DNA from 2 places in the Streptomyces sp. NPDC000151 genome. Region 2 is predicted to be linked to the other one. Evidence: riboswitches for the same ligand, from Rfam matches in the RefSeq annotation. Region 2 holds a riboswitch; the other holds the start of a gene.
What was found. A riboswitch is a leader RNA that binds a small molecule or an ion and turns the genes downstream of it on or off. The one in region 2 is predicted to bind glycine.
Positions count from the first base shown of each region.

Region 1: another riboswitch for glycine. It lies ahead of gcvT (glycine cleavage system aminomethyltransferase GcvT); the one in region 2 lies ahead of gcvP (aminomethyl-transferring glycine dehydrogenase).

Region 1 covers NZ_JBEPFC010000019.1:7,165-17,672, forward strand. Annotated here, with positions in the region: gene glyA (serine hydroxymethyltransferase) at 1-1,187, opposite strand, end outside; gene gcvH (glycine cleavage system protein GcvH) at 1,257-1,634, opposite strand; gene gcvT (glycine cleavage system aminomethyltransferase GcvT) at 1,765-2,889, opposite strand; glycine riboswitch at 3,042-3,138, opposite strand; gene ABT381_RS08865 (AAA family ATPase) at 3,380-4,084, shown strand; gene ABT381_RS08870 (enhanced serine sensitivity protein SseB) at 4,216-5,040, shown strand; gene ABT381_RS08875 (enhanced serine sensitivity protein SseB C-terminal domain-containing protein) at 5,354-6,142, shown strand; gene ABT381_RS08880 (ABC transporter permease) at 6,549-7,547, shown strand; gene ABT381_RS08885 (ABC transporter substrate-binding protein) at 7,622-9,373, shown strand; gene ABT381_RS08890 (ABC transporter permease) at 9,449-10,459, shown strand; gene ABT381_RS08895 (ABC transporter ATP-binding protein) at 10,456-10,508, shown strand, end outside.
Region 2 covers NZ_JBEPFC010000042.1:29,705-40,212, reverse strand. Annotated here, with positions in the region: gene ABT381_RS15005 (DUF881 domain-containing protein) at 1-134, shown strand, start outside; gene ABT381_RS15000 (double zinc ribbon and FHA domain-containing protein) at 241-1,110, shown strand; gene ftsR (transcriptional regulator FtsR) at 1,128-1,877, shown strand; gene ABT381_RS14990 (bifunctional nuclease family protein) at 1,952-2,425, shown strand; gene ABT381_RS14985 (MerR family transcriptional regulator) at 2,645-3,247, shown strand; gene ABT381_RS14980 (DNA polymerase IV) at 3,440-5,077, shown strand; partial or broken gene ABT381_RS14975 (PRC-barrel domain-containing protein) at 4,963-5,370, opposite strand; glycine riboswitch at 5,484-5,581, shown strand; gene gcvP (aminomethyl-transferring glycine dehydrogenase) at 5,768-8,653, shown strand; gene ABT381_RS14965 (DUF5999 family protein) at 8,752-8,958, opposite strand; gene ABT381_RS14960 (hypothetical protein) at 9,328-9,912, opposite strand; gene ABT381_RS14955 (glutamate-cysteine ligase family protein) at 10,447-10,508, shown strand, end outside.

The DNA.
Region 1 (10,508 bases), on a different contig from region 2:
TCGGGCTTCAGCGTCTCGGCGATGATGTCGGCGACCTCGCGGAAGTCCTCGGCCTGGAAGCCGCGGGTGGCCAGGGCCGGGGTGCCGATCCGCAGGCCCGAGGTGACCATCGGGGGCCGCGGGTCGTTCGGGACGGCGTTGCGGTTGACCGTGATGCCGACCTCGTGGAGGCGGTCCTCGGCCTGCTGGCCGTCCAGCTCGCTGTCGCGCAGGTCGACCAGGACCAGGTGCACGTCGGTGCCGCCGGACAGGACGGAGACGCCGTGCTCGGTGACGTCGCCCTGTACCAGGCGCTCGGCGAGGATCTTGGCGCCCTCGACCGTGCGGCTCTGGCGCTCCTTGAAGTCCTCCGAGGCGGCGACCTTGAAGGAGACCGCCTTCGCCGCGATCACGTGCTCCAGGGGGCCGCCCTGGAAGCCCGGGAAGACGGACGAGTTGAGCTTCTTCGCGAAGTCCTTCTTGGCGAGGATGATGCCGCCGCGCGGGCCGCCCAGCGTCTTGTGGGTGGTGGAGGTGACGACGTCCGCGTACGGAACCGGGTTCGGGTGCAGACCGGCCGCGACCAGACCCGCGAAGTGCGCCATGTCGACCCACAGAGCGGCCTCGACCTCGTCGGCGATCCGGCGGAACTCCGCGAAGTCCAGCTGCCGCGGGTACGCCGACCAGCCCGCGATGATCACCTTCGGGCGGTGCTCCTTGGCGAGCCGCTCCAGCTCGGCCATGTCGACCAGACCGGTCGTGGCGTCCACGTGGTACGCGACCACGTTGAACTGCTTGCCGGAGAAGTTCAGCCGCATCCCGTGGGTCAGGTGGCCGCCGTGCGCCAGGTCCAGACCGAGGATGGTGTCGCCGGGCTTGGCCAGTGCGAACAGCGCGGCCTGGTTGGCGGAGGCGCCGGAGTGGGGCTGCACGTTGGCGTACTCGGCGCCGAACAGTTCCTTGACCCGGTCGATGGCGATCTGCTCGGCGACATCGACGTGCTCGCAGCCGCCGTAGTAGCGGCGGCCGGGGTAGCCCTCGGCGTACTTGTTGGTGAGGACCGAGCCCTGCGCCTCCATGACGGCGACCGGAGCGAAGTTCTCCGACGCGATCATTTCGAGGGTGGACTGCTGACGGTGGAGTTCGGCGTCGACAGCGGCGGCGACGTCGGGGTCGAGCTCATGGAGGGAGCTGTTGAGAAGCGACATGAGTCTTCCTGGGTGGGAGACACGGAGAGGGGCGGCGGGGCCCCTTTCCGTACGGCGGGCGGGCGTGGGTCAGCCTGCGGTGAAAGCGGTGTACTCGTCGGCGGAGAGCAGGTCCTCCGGCTCGCCGCTCAGCTTCACCTTGAACAGCCAGCCGCCCTCGAAGGGGGCGGAATTCACCAGCGACGGGTCGTTCGCCACGTCCTCGTTGATCTCCGTGACCTCACCGTCGACCGGGGAGTAGAGATCGCTGACGGACTTGGTCGACTCCAGCTCGCCGCAGGACTCACCCGCGGTGACGGTGTCGCCGACCTCGGGGAGCTGGGCGTAGACGACATCGCCGAGCGCGTTGGCCGCGTGCTCGGTGATGCCGACCGTCGAGACGCCGTCCACGGCGGCCGACAGCCACTCGTGCTCCTTGCTGTACCGGAGCTGCTGGGGGTTGCTCATGGTTCGATTCTCCTGGATGCGGGGGAATGGTCGTGCAGAGGGTCTTGACAGGTGAGACGCGAACGCGTCACTTCTACCGGCCGTACGGGTGCCGCGCGGCCGATTCTCCTGGCCTCGGTGGGCCGTGCGGTCACTTCTCCCGCTTGTAGAAGGGCAGCGCGACGACCTCGTACGGCTCGTGCTTGCCGCGGATGTCCACGGCGACGCCCTTCGTGCCCGGCTCGGCGTGCGCCGCGTCCACGTACGCCATCGCGACCGGCTTGCCGAGGGTGGGGGAGGGGGCGCCGGAGGTGACGGTGCCGATGGCGGTGCCCTCGGCGTCCACGACCGGGTAGCCCGCGCGCGGCACGCGGCGGCCCTCGGCGATCAGCCCGACCAGCTTGCGCGGCGGGTTCTGCTCGGCGCGCTCGGCGGCCGCCGCCAGCGCGTCCCGGCCCACGAAGCGGCCCTCGTTCCCGGCCTTCTCGAACTTCACGACGCGGCCCAGGCCCGCGTCGAACGGCGTCAGGGAGGTGGACAGCTCGTTCCCGTACAGCGGCATGCCCGCCTCCAGGCGCAGCGTGTCGCGGCAGGACAGGCCGCAGGGGACCAGCCCGGCGTCCTTGCCCGCCTCGGTCAGCGCCTCCCACAGCGCGACCGCGTCGGCGGGCCGGACGAACAGCTCGAAGCCGTCCTCGCCGGTGTAGCCGGTGCGGGCGATCAGCGCGGAGACGCCCGCGACGGTGCCCGGCAGACCGGCGTAGTACTTGAGACCGTCCAGGTCGGCGTCGGTGAGCGACTTCAGGATGCCCGCGGACTCCGGGCCCTGGACGGCGAGCAGCGCGTACGCGTCGCGGTCGTCCCGCACGGCGGCGTCGAAGCCGGCCTGCCGCCGGGTGAGCGCGTCCAGCACGACCTGCGCGTTGGAGGCGTTGGCCACGACCATGTACTCCCGGTCGGCCAGCCGGTAGACGATCAGGTCGTCCAGGATGCCGCCGTCCTCCTGGCAGATCATCGTGTACCGGGCGCGGCCCACCGCGACCTTGCCGATGTTGCCGACCAGCGCGTAGTCGAGGAGGTCGGCCGCCTGCGGGCCGGTGACGGTGATCTCGCCCATGTGGGAGAGGTCGAAGAGGCCGGCGCGGGTGCGGACGGCGACGTGCTCGTCGCGCTCGCTGCCGTAACGCAGCGGCATGTCCCAGCCGGCGAAGTCGGTCATGGTCGCGCCGAGGGCGCGATGCGTGGCATCGAGCGCGGTCTGGCGGGGTTCAGGCATGGCAGCGGGCTCCCGGGATGGACGACAGGGACGTATCGGACGTCTCCCCATCTGTCATCGGAACCTGAGAGGTTCACCGACAGCCCCCGTCGGGGGCTTCGGCTTGCACCTTGGGTGGGGCCGCACCCGGGCGGCCCGCTTTTCAGATCTGCCTCGTCCGCGCAGTACAGGGGCCTGAGAGATTCAAGGGAGTACTTGCTCCTTCGGCGCCCCGCCGTGGCTTGGCGGGAACTCTCCCGCGCGGATTCAAGCGGCCGGTATGCAGTTGGGCGCCGGTGTGCGGTCACGGTGCACGTGGCGCGCACATCATTGCACGGGAGCGCCGGATAGCCGAGCCCCGGCCCGCACGCCCCGGAGAACCCGCCATGACCTGCCCTCCGCTTGAAGCTCATTACCTTTTCTTGACACTCTGCGGGTAAGCGCCTGGGACTGCACCACGGTGCACGCGCAGGCTTCGACGGGGGATCCGGGGAACGGGACGGGGAGGGCGATCACGGTGCAGAGGCAAGCCGCATACGCGACGACGTCGGGGGTCGCGCGCGGCGCGGTGCCGCGCCGGGCACGCGCGCCCAAGGCGGTGGTGCGCCCCGGCCGCGGCGCCCCCGTGACGGATCTGCGCGGAACGGAGGGGGACCGGGCCGTCCGCGCGCTGGACTTCCCCGCCCGCGGCCTGGTGGTGGTCTCGGGCCTGCCGGGCAGCGGCAAGAGCACCCTCATGCAGCGCGTGGTGCCCGCGCTGGACCGGGCCGGCGCGCCCGTCCACCGCATCGACTCCCAGGACGTACGGGAGCGCTGGGCGGCCGGCCGGCTCGGCGCGCTGCCGTACGGCCTGGTCAGGCCGCTGGTGCGGGTCGCGCACTACTACGGCCTGCGGCAGGCGCTGCGCTCCGGCGGCAGCGTGGTCGTGCACGACTGCGGCACGCTCGCCTGGGTGCGCCGCTGGATCGCGCGCACCGCCCGGCGGGACGGCCGCGAGCTGCATCTGCTGCTGCTCGACGTGGCGCCGGAGGTGGCCCTGTCCGGGCAGCGGGCCAGGGGCCGCGGCGTGTCCGGTTACGCCTTCGCGCGGCACCGGCGCGCGGTCCGGCGGCTGCTGGCCAGGGCCCGGTCGGCCCGGCTCCCGAAGGGGTTCACGGCGACGGTGCTGCTGGACCGGCGGGCCGCGGACGCGCTGGAGCGGACGACCTTCGGCTGACGGGACCCGCCCGTTCCGCGCTCGGGTGTACGACAGCCGAGAGAGCTCGCGTGTGAGACGGCCGAGAGAAAACGGCCGGTCGGACGCTAGGGTTTCCGACCAGGCAGCGCGGTACGAAGCGGGTGGTGACCATGGACATTCCGGAGCAGAGCATCCCTGGGCAGGGCATGACCGACCAGAGCATTCCGCAGTTGGCCTGGCCGGCCAACGAGCTGGAAGAGGTGCTCGCCGCGTCGGTCGGCCACCCCCATGCCGGCGCCCGGATCGTCGAGGTGCTCGGCCGCAGCCGGGTATGGGTGCCGCTGCCCAAGGGCGGCGGCCCCGAGAGCGCCGGCTTCGGCCGGCCCGGCCTGGACCTGCCCACGGTGGAGCTCCCCGACGGCCTGGCGTACGTCCCCGTCTTCAGCTCGGAGCAGGAGTTCCTGCGGGTCGTCGGGGCGCACATGCCGTGCACGGTCGCGCCGGCCCGCGAGTTCGCCCGCGGCCTGCCGCCGAAGATCGGCATCGCGGTGAACCCGGACGGCACGGTCGGCGTGCCGCTGCCGCCGCCCGCCGTGGCCGAGCTGTGCCGCGGTGACGTGCCGCGCGAGGGCCTGCCCTCCGGCGGCCGGGTGCGGCTGTACGAGCCGGACTGGCAGGACGAGCCGGTGGACTTCCTCGCCGCGGCGGGCCTGGAGTTCTCCGGCGTCCCGTACGTCACCACCGCCCGCCGCTGCCTGGCGAACATCGAGGGCGACGCGCCCACACTCTTCGTCGGCGTGCAGGTCGCCGACCCGGCGGCCGCGATCCAGGACCAGGCGCAGCGGGACGGGGCGCTCGCCGCCCTGGGCCGGGCGCTCGGCGCCGTACCGGTGCCCTGGCCGGTCCAGCTGGTCATGCTGGACATCGCGCAGGACCCGGTCGTGGACTGGATGCGGGAGCGGGTCCGGCCGTTCTACGCCCAGGACCTGGTGTAGCGCCGCGGCCGTACGGAGACGGACCGGCGGCCCGGACCGGGGCGGAACGCGCGCGCCCGGCACCGGCCGGGCGCCGGACCCGCCCTGAGAGCCTGTGTCATGCCCCCGGCCGGGCGCCCGCCGCCTGGCACGCACGCTCGCGGCGTTGCCGAAACGCCCTAGTAGCTCCGCTACGAGGACGCTCCGGCGCCTTGCGATCGCACGCACCAGACGACGTTCGCTGATCCGACCGGGGGCATGACACAGGCTCTAAGCTGGTGCAATGACCGGGCGGGCGCCCCCACGTGCCTGCCGAGAGAAGGGACGGGGACACGTGAGCGCGGGTGCGCATCAGGGAGCGGCGGGCGGCCAGGTCGAGCAGGTGCTGCAGCAGGTCTCGCCCGGCCGCTACGACGCCTACGAGGCGCTGCTGCAGGCGCTGGCCGGGGGCCAGGTGTGGATGCTGCTGTGGCAGGGCGGCGCCGGGGCCCCCGATGCGCAGTACGGCAACATGGAGGTCGACGGGCTCGGCTACGCCCCGTGCGTGACCTCCCCGGCGGAGCTCGCGGCCAGCGGCTGGAGCCGCGCCCACGAAGTGGTCTCCGGGCCGGAGATCGCCGCCGCGCTCTACCCCGACCGCTGGGGCCTGTGGCTGAACCCGCACGCGCCGGGCGGCGGCGTCGGCATCCCCTGGCTGGACCTGCGCCGGATCGCCGGCGGCCTGGACCGGCTGCCCGCCGGGCCGCTGCGGATCACCGAACCGGCCGTGGAGATCCCGCAGTTCTACGCCCTCCTCGGGCAGAACGCGCACCGCACCCCCGCCGTCCGCTCGCTGCGCCGCGCCTGGGTGCAGCCCGCGCTCGGCGTCCCGTACCTGGCGATCGGCCTGGAGCTGTACGACACGGGGCCGGCCGCCGTGGAGTCCGTACGGCTGATGATGCAGCAGTCCATCGGCGCGGTTCCGGAGGGACTGCCCGTCTCGACGGTGGCGATGGACGACGAATACGACCCGGTCGGCATGTGGATGCGTGCCTACGCCCGCCCCTTCTTCGACCGCGGGGCACAGGACCCCGCCGCCGCCCCGGCCGCCTCGTACGGCTACGGCTACCCCCGCCCTTACTGAGGTCACCCGCGCCCTTCACCGCGGCGCGAAAGCGCCGTCGCCCCGCGCGCCGTCGCGTGCCGAATTGCCCTCCTGTGTACCGTCGTTGAGGTCACCTCCGGGAGGGTGTACGAACCGCTCAGCCGTCCCGGATGTCCGTATAACGGAATGCCGTGGAGCACATCACAGTTGCGCATCCTTTCCCCGGCAGGGCTGGTGACTGATCGCGACTCGGATGAAGACTCCCGCAGCAGGGTCTGGACCCTGTGTGCGACGGGCAACGACCGCTGTCGCGCGGACATCCGAAAAACGCTGAGCTGCAAGACCTCCGGACCGTCCGCCGGCGCGCACACCAGTGATGTGAACCGAGCCGCCGACGCGGCGGACATGGGCCGGCCAGAGCGCGGCCGAGAGGGGTCTAAGGCACGTGACCGCACCGATCGAGACCACCGGCGCGGCTGCCGAGGCGCAGCCGGAAGCGGTGCTGGAAGGCGTGCCGAGCAAGCGGATCGAGGGCCGCTCGCTCGGCCAGATCGCCTGGCTGCGCTTCAAGCGCGACAAGGTCGCGGTGGCCGGTGCCATCGTTGTCATCCTCCTCATCGTGATCGCGGCGCTCTCCCGGCCCCTGCAGTCACTCCTCGGCCTGGACCCGAACGAGCCGAATCAGTCGCTGATCGACCCCAACACCACCCTGCCGCTCGGCGACTTCGGCGGCATGAGCGGGAGCCACCCGCTCGGCGTGGACCCCAAGTTCGGCCGCGACCTGCTCGCGCGGGTCCTGGAGGGCTCCTGGGTCTCGCTGATCGTGGCGTTCGGCGCGACGCTGCTGTCGGTGGCGATCGGCACGGTCCTCGGCGTGGTGGCGGGCTACTACCGCGGCCGGGTGGACGCGGTGATCAGCCGGATGATGGACGTCTTCCTGGCGTTCCCGCTGCTGCTCTTCGCCATCGCCATCTCCGCCTCGCTGCAGGGCGGCGCCTTCGGCCTGGAGGGCCTGCCGCTGCACATCTCGGTCCTGATCTTCGTGATCGGCTTCTTCAACTGGCCGTACATGGGCCGCATCGTGCGGGCCCAGACGCTGTCGCTGCGGGAGCGCGAATTCGTCGACGCGGCCCGGGGGATGGGCGCACGCGGCCCGTTCATCCTCTTCCGGGAGCTGCTGCCGAACCTGGTGGGGCCCATCGTCGTGTACTCCACGCTGCTGATCCCCTCGAACATCCTCTTCGAGGCGGCGCTCAGCTTCCTCGGCGTCGGTATCCAGCCTCCCCAGTCCTCCTGGGGCGGAATGCTGAACCAGGCGGTCAAGTACTACGAGGTCGACCCGCAGTACATGCTCGTCCCCGGCCTCGCGATCTTCGTCACCGTACTCGCGTTCAACCTGCTCGGTGACGGCCTGAGGGACGCGCTGGACCCGCGCAGCCGCTGACACACCTCCGGCAGCGCCGGGAGGTCCGGCAGTTCCACCGAAGTTTCCGACGAACGAAGGGGAAACCGAGCATCATGCGAAGGTCAGTTCCGGTCGCGGCGATCGCGGCCATATCCAGTGCGGGCCTTTTGCTGGCCGGCTGCAGTGGCGGCAAGGACGCAAGCGGCGGGTCGTCCGCGGCGAACGCCGCGACGAAGGGCGTCGTCAACGCCTCGGACGCGAAGGGCGGGACGGTCAACTACGCGATCAGCGACGCCCCCGAGTCCTTCGACCCGGGCAACACCTATTACGCCTTCATCTACAACTTCAGCCGTCTCTACGCGCGTCCGCTCACCACCTTCAAGCCGGCCCCCGGCGAGAAGGGCAACGAGCTGGTGCCCGACCTCGCCGAGTCGATGGGCAAGCCCACCGACGGCGGCAAGACCTGGACGTACAAGCTCCGCAAGGGCGTGAAGTACGAGGACGGCAAGCCCGTCACCTCGCAGGACGTGAAGTACGCGGTGGAGCGCTCCAACTTCGCGCGCGACACCCTCTCGCTCGGCCCGAACTACTTCCAGCAGTTCGTGGAGAACAAGGACAAGTACAAGGGTCCGTACAAGGACAAGTCCAAGGCCGGGCTGAAGTCCATCGAGACGCCGGACGACCACACGATCGTCTTCCATCTGAAGAAGGCGTTCGCGGAGTTCGACTACCTGGTGTCCGCGCCGCAGACCGCGCCGGTCCCGCAGGCCAAGGACAAGGGCGCCGACTACACCAAGAGCGTCGTCTCCACGGGCTCGTACAAGTTCCAGAGCTACCAGGAGGGCAAGCAGCTCGTCCTGGTGCGCAACCCGCAGTGGTCCGCCAAGACCGACCCGCTGCGCAAGCAGCTCCCGGACAAGATCGTCCTGAAGATGAAGGTCGCCCAGTCGACCATCGACAAGGACCTGCAGTCCGGCAACACCCAGATCGACCTCGCCGGGCGCGGCGTGGACGGCCAGACCCAGGCCCAGCTGCTGACCGACCCGAAGCTGAAGGCGAGCACGGACAACGCGCTCGGCCAGCGGCTCGTCTACACGGCGATCAACTCCAAGGTGAAGCCGTTCGACAAGCTGGCCTGCCGCCAGGCCGTGCAGTACGCGATCGACAAGCGCGCCGTGCAGACCTCGCTCGGCGGCCCGATCCGCGGTGACATCGCCTCCACCGTCCTGCCGACCGACATCCCCGGGTACCAGAAGTTCGACCTGTACCCGCAGAAGTACGACGCCAAGGACAAGCTGGACCTGACCGAGGCGAAGAAGAAGTGGAGCGAGTGCGGGGCCGGCAAGACCGACACCACCATCCTCGCCCGCTCGGACCGCCAGGACGAGGTCGACGCGGCCACCACCGTCATCGACTCGCTGAAGAAGATCGGCATCAACGCCAAGATCCAGCAGTACCCGACGAGCAAGTACTTCTCGGACTACGCGGGCGTGCCGAAGTTCAACAAGAAGAACAACGTCGGTCTGATCATGATGCAGTGGGGCTCGGACTTCCCGACGGGCTACGGCTACCTGCAGCAGATCCTGAACGGCAAGGCGATCAGCCAGTCCGGCAACACCAACCTCTCCGAGCTGGACGACCCGGCGATCAACAAGCTGCTCGACACCGCCATCGCCAACACCGACCAGGCCGCGCGCGAGAAGGCGTACGCCGAGATCGACAAGAAGACGATGGAGCAGGCGGTGATCGTGCCGCTGACCTACTTCAAGGTGCTGATGTACCGCTCGCCGGAGGCCACGAACCTGGTGTCCACCTCGGCCTTCAGCGGTCAGTACGACTACCTCAACGTCGGCGTCAAGAAGTAGCAGCCCCGGAAGGCAGGTGAAGGCATTGGTGCCCGCGGGCCGCCGCAGGCCCGCGGGCACCGACGCCGCAGTCCCGTGTTCTCGTACATCATCCGCAGGTTGATCAGCGCAGTGATCCTGCTGCTGATCGTCAGCGCGGTCACCTTCGGCATCTTCTTCCTGCTGCCGAAGCTGGCCGGGCAGTCCTCCGACCAGCTCGCGCAGCAGTACATCGGCAAGGCCCCCACCGCCGCGGACATCGCCGCGGTGAAGAAGAACCTCGGCTTGGACAAGCCGGTGTACGAGCAGTACTGGGACTTCCTCAAGGGCATCTTCGCCGGCGTCGACTACAAGTTCGGCCCCGACGTGGCGCACTGCCACCGGCCGTGTTTCGGCTACTCCTTCAAGACCCACATCGAGGTCTGGCCCGAGATCCAGTCCCGGCTCCCGGTGACCCTCTCGCTGGCCGCCGGCGCCGCCGTGGTCTGGGTCGTCTCCGGCGTCGCCACCGGCGTCCTCTCCGCGCTGCGTCCCGGCTCCCTCTTCGACCGGGCGGCGATGGGCGTGGCGCTGGCCGGTGTCTCGCTCCCCATGTTCTTCACCGGCGCCCTGGCGCTGGCCCTGTTCACGTACCAATGGCCGATCTTCGAGCGCAGCGATTACCTACCGCTGCTGGAGGATCCGTTCGGCTGGGCGCGCACGCTCGTCCTGCCGTGGGTCACCCTGGCGTTCCTCTACTCGGCGCTGTACGCCCGGCTCACCCGCGCCGGCATGCTGGAGACGCTGAACGAGGACTACATCCGTACCGCACGGGCCAAGGGCCTGCGCGAGCGCAAGGTCGTCGTCCGGCACGGCCTGCGCGCCGCGCTCACCCCGATCATCACCGTCTTCGGCATGGACCTCGGCCTGCTGCTCGGCGGCGCGCTCATCACCGAGCAGGTCTTCTCCCTCCAGGGCGTGGGCGCCTTCGCCGTCCAGGCGATCACCGCCAACGACCTGCCCAACATCCTCGGCGTCACCCTGCTCGCCGCCTTCTTCATCGTCCTGTGCAACCTGGTGGTGGACGTCCTGTACGCCGCCGTCGACCCGCGGGTGAGGCTCTCGTGACCGACTCCGACGACCTGACGAAGACCGCACCGGCGGCGGCCTCGGCCGC
Region 2 (10,508 bases):
ACATCCCCGGCGGAGTGGTTCAGACATTGGAGAAGGAGCAGGCCACGGTGTCTGTGACCCGTCAGGACAAGATCGTCGTGAACGCCTTGCGCAAGGCGGAACGGCCCGACTACGCGCGGTCGTCGTCGCAGTGAGGCGGGAACGTATGGCGAGGCGTGCGACGGGGCATGAGGTAGCCGGGGGTCGGCGCACCGCACAAGTGGTGCGTGGTGGAAACTGTGTGAAGGCCTCGGACGTTGAATGGATGTCCGGATCGGCCGGTGTGTGCATCGAGGGTTCGTCCTGCCCCACGGGCGGGTCTGTTTCGTTCAAGGGGAATCGCCCGTGAGTTTTTTTGCGAAGCTGTTCGGCAAGAGTGACCGCAAGGACGGCGGCAACGCCTCTGCGCGGCACGCCGCGCCACGGCAGTCAGGTGAGCCGGCGGCCAATGAGGAGCGTCCGCTCTTCCGTGACGAGGTGGCCGGCCCGGCCGGTGGTACTTCCGGTGGTCAGCAGCCCGGTTCTGTTGACCCTGCCGCGTCCGGCCCCATAGGTTTCCAGGAACCATCAGCCGCTACGGGTGGAGGGTCCGCCTTGCCGGTTTGTACGAGGTGCGGGCACCGCAATGCCGAGGCGAGCCGGTTCTGCTCCAACTGCGGCGCGCCGCTGCGCGCCGGTGGGCAGGCCGAGCGTCCCTCCGAGACGACCTCGACCATCTCCATTTCGGGTATCGAGGCGTATGACGCGGAGGCGACGGGGCAGACCCCGATGCCTTCGCTGTCCCCCGAGGCCCAGGCCGCCGTGGACGCGCTGCCGCTCGGCTCCGCGCTCCTCGTCGTGCGCCGGGGTCCCAATTCCGGCAGCCGTTTCCTGCTGGACGGTGACCTGACCACGGCGGGCCGCCATCCGCAGAGTGACATTTTTCTGGACGACGTGACGGTCTCCCGCAGCCATGTGGAGTTCCGCCGCGGCCAGGACGGCGGCTTCACCGTCGCCGACGTCGGCAGCTTGAACGGCACCTACGTCAACCGCGAGCGGATCGACTCCGTTCCGCTGGCGAACGGCGACGAGGTGCAGATCGGCAAGTTCCGCCTGGTCTTCTACGCGAGCCAGCGGGGCGTCGGCATCTGACCGGCCAGGGAAGGCACATGCACCACACACCGTCCGGCGGTGTCGGTTCCTCCGGCACCGCCGCCGCGGGCGGCGAGCTGGTGAGCATCGGTACGGTGCTCAATCTGCTGCGCGACGAATTCCCCGAGGTCACGATCTCCAAGATCCGATTCCTGGAGTCGGAGGGCCTGGTCGAGCCGCAGCGTACGCCGTCCGGGTACCGCAAGTTCAGCACGGAGGACGTCGAGCGGCTGGCGGGCGTGCTGCGGATGCAGCGCGACCACTACCTGCCGCTGAAGGTCATCCGTGAGCACCTGGACGCCGTGGCGCGGGGTGAAGACGTGCAGCTCCCGGCGCCCGCCTCGGCGCCCAGGGAGTTCCTGGACGGTGTACAGGAGCCGTCCGGTGAGCATCCGACGGCCGCCCGGATCGGCCGCGACGAGCTGCTGGCCGCCACTGAGGTGGACGAGTCCGAGCTCGCGGACTGGGAGGCGTACGGTCTGCTCGCCCCGGCGTCCGACGGCGGGTACGGCATCGAAGCCGTCGCGGTCGCCAAGCTCGTCGCCGAGCTCGGCCGCTTCGGCCTGGAAGCGCGTCATCTGCGGGCGGTGAAGGCCGCGGCGGAGCGCGAGGCGGGCCTGATCGAGCAGGTCGTGGCGCCGCTGAAGCGGCACCGCAACCCGCAGACCAGGGCCCATGCGGAGGCCACGGCCAGGGAGCTGGCCACGCTCTCCGTACGACTTCATGCGGCCTTGGTCCAGGCCGCCCTCCACGTCCGGCTGCCGTGACCTTGGGTGCGGTCACCCCCGCCGAGGGGGTGCCCGACTACCCAAACCGGCCGGGCACGTCCTAGGGTTGCTGTGTGAACGAGCTCGACGTCGTGGGTGTCCGGGTGGAAATGCCTTCCAACCAACCGATCGTGCTGCTGCGCGAGGTGGGGGGCGACCGCTACCTGCCCATTTGGATCGGGCCGGGCGAGGCGACCGCCATCGCCTTCGCCCAGCAGGGCATGGCCCCTGCCCGGCCGCTGACGCACGACCTGTTCAAGGACGTGCTGGAGGCGGTGGGTCAGGAGCTGTCCCAGGTGCGCATCACGGACCTGCGGGAAGGCGTCTTCTACGCCGAGCTGGTTTTCGCCAGCGGCGTGGAGGTCAGCGCCCGCCCGTCCGACGCCATAGCGCTGGCGCTGCGCACGGGTACGCCGATCTACGGGACCGACGGGGTGCTGGACGATGCCGGCATCGCGATCCCGGACGAGCAGGAGGACGAGGTGGAGAAGTTCCGCGAGTTCCTCGACCAGATCTCGCCCGAGGACTTCGGCACCAACAGCCAGTAAGGCCGCAGGGGGCGCTGCGCCGTCAGAGAGCGAGCGGGGCGCACGGCCGCACACCCGGCGCACAACCCACCAGACATTCCCCGCATAAAGTCACGTGAAACCACTCGTAGGGTGATTATCACTCGGCGTGGCGAGCGCGGCGATCGTTGACGCACCCCGAGTGACTGCATACCGTCGATAAGGCAGGTCCCGTCCGGGACGTGAAGGACGGAGGTCGGCGTGGCAATCACCGGCGACGGTACGGCGGCGGGAGGGGCATTGCCGCTTCACAGTGGCGCGGCGAATCGTGCCCCGGCACAGGCCGCCGGGAAGCCGGCCGGCCCGGGCAGCGACACGGTCGGGTACCGAGGGCCGACGGCATGTGCCGCCGCGGGGATCACTTACCGGCAGCTGGACTACTGGGCGCGTACGGGACTGGTCGAGCCCAGCGTGCGGCCGGCCTACGGCTCGGGCACCCAGCGGCTCTACAGCTTCCGGGACGTCGTCGTCCTGAAGATCGTCAAGCGGCTGCTGGACACCGGCGTCTCGCTGCAGAACATCCGCACGGCCGTGCAGCACCTCGCCTCCCGCGACCTGTCCGATCTGGCGCAGATGACGCTGATGAGCGACGGCGCGACGGTGTACGAATGCACCTCGCCCGACGAGGTCGTCGATCTGCTCCAGGGTGGCCAGGGCGTCTTCGGCATCGCCGTCGGCGTGGTCTGGCGGGACGTGGAGGCCGGACTGTCCCAGCTGCACGGAGAGCGCGTGGACACCGGGGAGACCCTCATCGGCCACAATCCCCACGACGAGCTGGCCCGGCGGAGGAACCGCGCGGTCTAGAGCGCCCTGGCGGTACGGCGCGGGGGCGGACGCACGGTACGGAGCCGGTGCAGGCGCACGGTACGACGCGGGGCGCGAGAGCAGTCATGAGCAGTCCTACAGCTCGCGCGGAAGCCGGTGCGGGGCTCCCGCCGGAGCGCTCCCGGCCCGCCGCGAGGCCGATTGTCAGTGGCGTACGGCACCATCAGTGACGTGAGACGTGCGCCGACGATCCTGCATCTGGACATGGATGCGTTCTTCGCGGCCGCCGAGCAGGCGGCCAAGCCCAGCCTGCGCGGGAAGCCCGTGGTGGTGGGCGGCATCGGCGGGCGCGGCGTCGTCTCCACTGCGTCGTACGAGGCCCGCGTCTTCGGCGTCCGCTCGGCCATGCCCACGGCCCAGGCCCGCCGCCTCTGTCCCAACGCCGCCTACCTCACGCCCCGCTTCCACGTCTACCGCCAGGTGAGCGAAAAGGTGATGGCGCTGCTGCACGAGCTGTCGCCGCTGGTGGAGCCGCTGAGCCTGGACGAGGCGTTCGTGGATCTGGAGGCCGGCGGGGTCGCCGACGACGCCGCGTCGGCCCGTGCGGTGGGGGAGCGGCTGCGCCGCGACATCCTGGCGGTCACGGGACTGACCGGCTCGGTGGGGCTCGCGGGCGCGAAAATGCTCGCGAAGATCGCGTCCGAGCAGGCCAAGCCGGACGGCCTGGTGCTGATCGAGCCGGGCACCGAGCGCGAGCTGCTCGGGCCGATGACCGTGCGGACGCTGCCGGGCGTCGGCCCGGCCACGGCCGAGGCGCTGCGCAAGGCGGGGATCCACACGGTCGCGGAGACCGCCGAGGCCGGCGAGGCGGAGCTGGTGCGACTGCTGGGGCGGGCGCACGGCGCGGGGCTGTACGCGATGGCGCTCGGCCGGGACGACCGGCCCGTGGTCGCGGAGCGGGACGCCAAATCGGTCTCCGTCGAGGACACCTTCGAGGTGGACCTCACCGACCGTACGAGAGTCCGCGCCGAGGTGATGCGGCTGGCGGACCGGTGCGTGCAGCGGCTGCGCGCGGCCGGGCGCTCGGGCCGTACGGTCGTGCTGAAGGTCCGCAACTACGACTTCTCCACGCTGACCCGGTCCGAGACGCAGCGCGGGCCGACGGACGACCCGGCGGTGGTGCGGGAGGCGGCGGGGCGGCTGCTGGACCTGATCGACACGACGGGCGGGGTGCGGCTGCTCGGCGTCGGGGTGACCGGCCTCGCCGACTTCACGCAGGAGGACCTCTTCGCGCAGGTGGCGACGGAGCGGGCGGCCGAGGAGGCCCGGCTCGTCGAGGAGGCCAGGGCGGCAGCCGGGACGGCAGGGGCCGATGGGGCGGAAGAGGCCCAGGAGGCCGCTGAGCGGCCCAGGAAGTGGCTGCCGGGCCTGGACGTGGTCCACGCCGAGTACGGCCCCGGATGGGTCCAGGGAAGCGGCCTGGGGCGGGTCACCGTACGGTTCGAGCAGCCCTGGTCCGCGCCGGGACGGGTGCGGACGTTCCTGGTGGACGACCCTGCGCTGACGCCGGGGGAGGCGCTGCCCCTGGTGGGCGGCGGGCCGGACGCTCCGCCCGCGGCCGATGACGGCGCACATCCGCCCATAGCCTCGGATCCGCTCGCGCCGGCAGCCGCGGGTCCTCCTGCACCGACAGCCGTGGACGCACCGACAGCCGTGGACGCACCGACAGCCGTGGATCCGCCCGGCGCTCAGTCCTCCGGCGAGCCCGCTATCCGGCCGAAGTCCCGGTCGGCGGACCCGGCTGCCGGGCGGCCGGCGACGTCCTCCCCGGCGAGCTCCGCGTCCGTGGCGGAGATATCCAGCCGGTAGTGGTGGTAGAGCTGCAGTTCCTGCTCGGGCGAGAGGTGCCGGCCCACCCCGAAGTCCGGCGCGTCCTTGATCAGCTTCCGCTCGTACGGCACGTGCAGCGCCTCGTCGACCAGCCGGCTCGGCTCCAGCGGCACGAACGCGTCCCGGCTGAAGAGCCCCGTGCGGACCGCCGCCCACTCCGGCTCGCCGGTCGCGTCGTCCAGGTACACCTCGTCGATGGTGCCGATCTTGGTGCCGTGCCGGTCGAACGCCTTGCGGCCGATCAGACTGCGGGGATCGATATCGGTCTGCACGGTTCCTCCTACCTGCCGGAACTGCCCTGTGCACCCTACGAAACGGCACATTTCCCACCCTGGCCACTCGAGGGATGCCGAGCAGTCGCGCTGGTAGGCTGGTCAGCGATCGATGACCCCGTGCGGGAGAGCTCTCCGACCCCCGGGCCGGAGGCGCCGAAGGAGCAACTCCTCCCCGGAATCTCTCAGGCACACGTACCGCGCGGACGAGATCACTCTGGAAAGCAGGGCGGGCCACGGACAGTGCAGTACCGGAGCCCCTCCTCACCGACGGTGAAAACCGGACGCCGCGTGCGTTCCGGTGAAGCTCTCAGGTTGAGATGACAGAGGGGGAGGCCGTCCGGGCACCAGCGCCGTGGTGCCCTCGTAGGTCCCAGAGACCAGGAGGCCCCCGCAGATGACCACTCACCGCATCTCGTTGACCGAGTTGGAGCGCGGCACCCCCTTCGAGCAGCGCCACATCGGCCCCGACCAGGCGGCCCAGGCGAAAATGCTCGCGCACATCGGCTTCGGCTCGCTGGACGAACTGACCGCGGCCGCCGTCCCTGACGTGATCAAGAGCGCCGAGGCGCTGGACCTGCCCCAGGGCCGTACCGAAGCGGAGGTCCTGGACGAGCTGCGGGCGCTCGCCGACCGCAACCACGTGCTGTCCTCCATGATCGGCCTGGGCTACTACGGCACGTTCACGCCGCCGGTCATCCTGCGCAACGTCATGGAGAACCCGGCCTGGTACACCGCGTACACCCCGTACCAGCCGGAGATCTCGCAGGGCCGCCTCGAAGCCCTGCTGAACTTCCAGACCATGGTCGCCGACCTCACCGGGCTGCCCACCTCCGGCGCCTCGCTGCTCGACGAGGGCACCGCGGCCGCCGAGGCCATGGCGCTCTCCCGTCGCGTCGGCAAGGTCAAGAAGGGCGTCTTCCTCGTCGACGCCGACTGTCTGCCGCAGACCGTCGCCGTCATAGAGACCCGCGCCGAGCCCACCGGCGTCGAGGTCGTCGTCGCCGACCTGAGCGACGGCATCCCCGCCGAGATCGCCGAGCGCGGCGTCTTCGGCGTCCTGCTGCAGTACCCCGGCGCGTCCGGCGCGGTCCGCGACCCCCGCGCGCTCATCGAACAGGCTCACGAACTTGGCGCGATCGTGACCGTCGCCGCCGACCTCCTGGCCCTGACCCTCCTCACCTCGCCCGGCGAGCTCGGCGCCGACATCGCGGTCGGCACGACGCAGCGCTTCGGTGTGCCGATGGGCTTCGGCGGCCCGCACGCCGGCTTCATGGCCGTCCGCGAGAAGTTCGCCCGCAGCCTCCCCGGCCGCCTGGTCGGCGTCTCCGTCGACGCCGACGGAAACAAGGCGTACCGCCTGGCCCTGCAGACCCGCGAGCAGCACATCCGCCGCGAGAAGGCCACCAGCAACATCTGCACCGCGCAGGTCCTCCTCGCCGTCATGGCCGGCATGTACGCCGTCTACCACGGCCCCGAGGGCCTGGCCGCGATCGCCCGCCGCACCCACCGCTACGCCGCCGTCCTCGCCGAGGGCCTGCGCGCCGGCGGCATCGACGTCGTGCACGGCACGTACTTCGACACCCTCACCGCGCGGGTCCCCGGCCGCGCCGCCGAGATCGTCGCCGCCGCCCGCGAGGCCGGCGTCAACCTCCGCCACGTCGACGCCGACCTCGTCGGCATCGCCTGCGACGAGACCACCGGGCGCGCCCAGCTCACCGCCGTGCTCGGCGCCTTCGGCGTCCAGGGCGACATCGAGCAGCTGGACGCGGCCGCCGCCGACGCGCTGCCCGAGTCCCTGCTGCGCGGCGACGACTACCTCGCCCACCCGGTCTTCCACCAGCACCGCTCCGAGACCGCGATGCTGCGCTACCTGCGCACCCTCGCCGACCGCGACTACGCGCTGGACCGCGGCATGATCCCGCTCGGCTCCTGCACGATGAAGCTGAACGCGACCACCGAGATGGAGCCGGTGACCTGGCCGCAGTTCGGTCAGCTGCACCCCTTCGCGCCGGTCGACCAGGCGCAGGGTTACCTCACCCTCATCCAGGAGCTGGAGGAGCGCCTCGCCGTCGTCACCGGCTACGACAAGGTCTCCCTCCAGCCCAACGCCGGTTCGCAGGGCGAGCTCGCGGGCCTGCTGGCGGTGCGCGCGTACCACCGCGCCAACGGTGACGAGCAGCGCACCGTCTGCCTCATCCCGTCCTCCGCGCACGGCACCAACGCCGCCAGCGCCGTGATGGCCGGCATGAAGGTCGTCGTCGTCAAGACCGGCGAGGACGGCGAGGTCGACACCGACGACCTGCACGCCAAGATCGAGCAGTACCGTGACGAGCTGGCCGTCCTGATGGTCACCTACCCGTCCACGCACGGCGTGTTCGAGGAGCACATCACCCAGATCTGCGCGGCCGTGCACGACGCGGGCGGCCAGGTCTACGTCGACGGCGCCAACCTCAACGCGCTGGTCGGCGTCGCCGAGCCGGGCAAGTTCGGCGGCGACGTCTCGCACCTGAACCTGCACAAGACCTTCTGCATCCCGCACGGTGGCGGCGGCCCCGGCGTCGGCCCGGTCGGCGTGCGCGCGCACCTCGCGCCGTACCTCCCCAACCACCCGCTGCAGCCCACCGCGGGACCCGAGACCGGCGTCGGCCCGATCTCCGCGGCGCCCTGGGGCTCGGCCGGCATTCTGCCGATCTCCTGGGCGTACGTCCGCCTCATGGGCGGCGAGGGCCTCAAGCACGCCACCCAGGTCGCGGTGCTGTCCGCCAACTACATCGCCAAGCGCCTGGAGCCGCACTACCCCGTGCTCTACACCGGCCCCGGCGGCCTGGTCGCGCACGAGTGCATCATCGACGTACGGCCGCTGACCAAGGCCACCGGCGTCAGCATCGACGACGTCGCCAAGCGCCTGATCGACTACGGCTTCCACGCGCCGACGATGTCCTTCCCCGTGGCCGGCACGCTCATGATCGAGCCGACCGAGAGCGAGGACCTCGCCGAACTGGACCGTTTCTGCGACGCGATGATCGCCATCCGCGCGGAGGTCGAGAAGGTCGGCACGGGGGAGTGGGACAAGGAAGACAACCCGCTGCGCAACGCCCCGCACACCGCCGCCTCCCTCACCGGCGAGTGGACCCACCCGTACACCCGTGAGGAAGCCGTGCACCCGGCCGGCGTGGACGCCGCGGCGAAGTACTGGCCGCCGGTGCGCCGCGTCGACGGTGCCTTCGGCGACCGCAACCTCGTGTGCTCCTGCCCGCCGCTGGAGGACTACGACGGCTGACGGCCGTCCGGCGCCCGTGCCGTTCGGGACGGGCGCCGACATACCAAAGGGCCCTCGGCGATCTCCGCCGGGGGCCCTGCTCGTTCCCGCTCACCGCGTCAGGCCGCGGTGACGACCTGCCCGGTGCCCATCGGCCGGTGCGGGTCGATGACCTGCCCGTCCGGCAGGAGCTCACCGGTGTCCTCGAAGAGGAGGACGCCGTTGCACAACAGGCTCCAGCCCTGCTCCGGGTGGTGCGCCACAAGATGGGCGGCCTCCCGGTCGGCTGATTCTGCTGACGGACACGGTGGCTGGTGCTGGCACATGGATGCTGTCTTTCGCTGCGGTGTGGTGGTGGACGTCTTCCTGCGGCTCGATGCACGGTTCATCGCCGCTCCCCCCGTTCGGTAGTTCGCTCCCAGTGTTGCCCTACGGGCGTGATTCCGCAGGGATTTCGCAGCAGCAGTACTTACTGGATGAAGACGCATCACCCGTGCGGGCGGTTGCCGCTTCTTGTACCGCACCTCTGGGTGGTCCTGACTGGTCATTGTGGGCTAGTCACCCGGCGGAACGGTGCGTTCGGGGGAGCGCGGGACAGCAGTGCGCCCCGCGGTGAGGAGAACCGCGGGGCGCACTCCGGCGAATCGGTACCCACCCGGCACACGGCGCTTCGAGGGACGCCGCGTCCCGGGACCCTAGGCCGGCGAGCCCAGCAGGGACGCGGGCGTGAGGCGGAGCGTGAGGCGGGACAGGAGCTCGGCGACACGGTGCGGCCGGTGGGCGGCGATGCCGGGAGGAGCCGGGGCGAGTGGGACCAGCAGGTCCCCCGCCGCCGGGCAGCCTTCGGCACCGTCCGCCGTGATGTCCTCGTGCAGCCACAGCGTGAGCATGTACAGCTCCGGTACGGACAGCAGCCGTGGCTGGTACGCCGTGGGCACGGATTCGGCCTGGTGCAGCGCCCGTTCGATCGCGGACACGTACGGACCCTCGCCGAAGTGCGAGAACGCCCAGCCGTCCGGCGTGAGCATGGCGTCCGCAGTGGCCAGCGCATGCTCGCCGCCGCGGATGAGGAATCGCCAGCCGGTCAGGCGGGTACGCGGGGTGCCGCGACGGGAGACGTCGTCGAGTACATGGACGGGCAGGGGGCGTTCGGGACGCAGGGGCCCTTGGTGGACACGGAGGGCGGGGGTCGGGGCCTCACGTACGGCGGCAGGAGAACCGAGGGCGGTGAGGACGCTGCGCAGGGCGGGAGCGGGAGCAGGGGGTACATGCAGCGGCATGGTGGGTCGCCTCTCACTTGGGAGACACGGTGGTGCTGGGCAAGTGCGGACGGCGCTGTCAGCAGACGGGAGCAGAGCGTGGCCGACCGGGGCCATGGCCCGGCGGGGGTGTCAGCCGCTGTGCCTCAGCCTCGGAAATGCCCCGCTAGCTGGGCGCCAACTCTCTGCCTCGTCCACGAAGTTTATACGACAGGTGTTCAGTGCTTGTTTCGGCTACCGCTGACGGAGATTTTTGGCAAGTCGTATTACGGCCCGTTCTCCACGGTGTTTTCGATGCAATTATGCACCCCGCCGGTCCGCGGACCTCGGATTACCCCGGCGACGCGGTCGGCCTGATGTCATCGTGCTTTGGAACAGGGCCAATGCAGGGGGCCCGGGCCCCCTCGGTATGCCCTCGGAATGTGCCATTCGGCTTGCCCTCCCCAGCCTATCGGGGGCACCCGGCCCCCCGAGGCGTTATCGAACCGATTGCCGGGCATCATCGACCGCACGGGCCCGCAGCCGCGGGCCGGCCACGCCAGGAGGGACGCTTCGATGGGGGAGAAGGTCACGGCCGGTGAAATTGAGCACGACGACCGGCAGCGTTATCGAAGAAG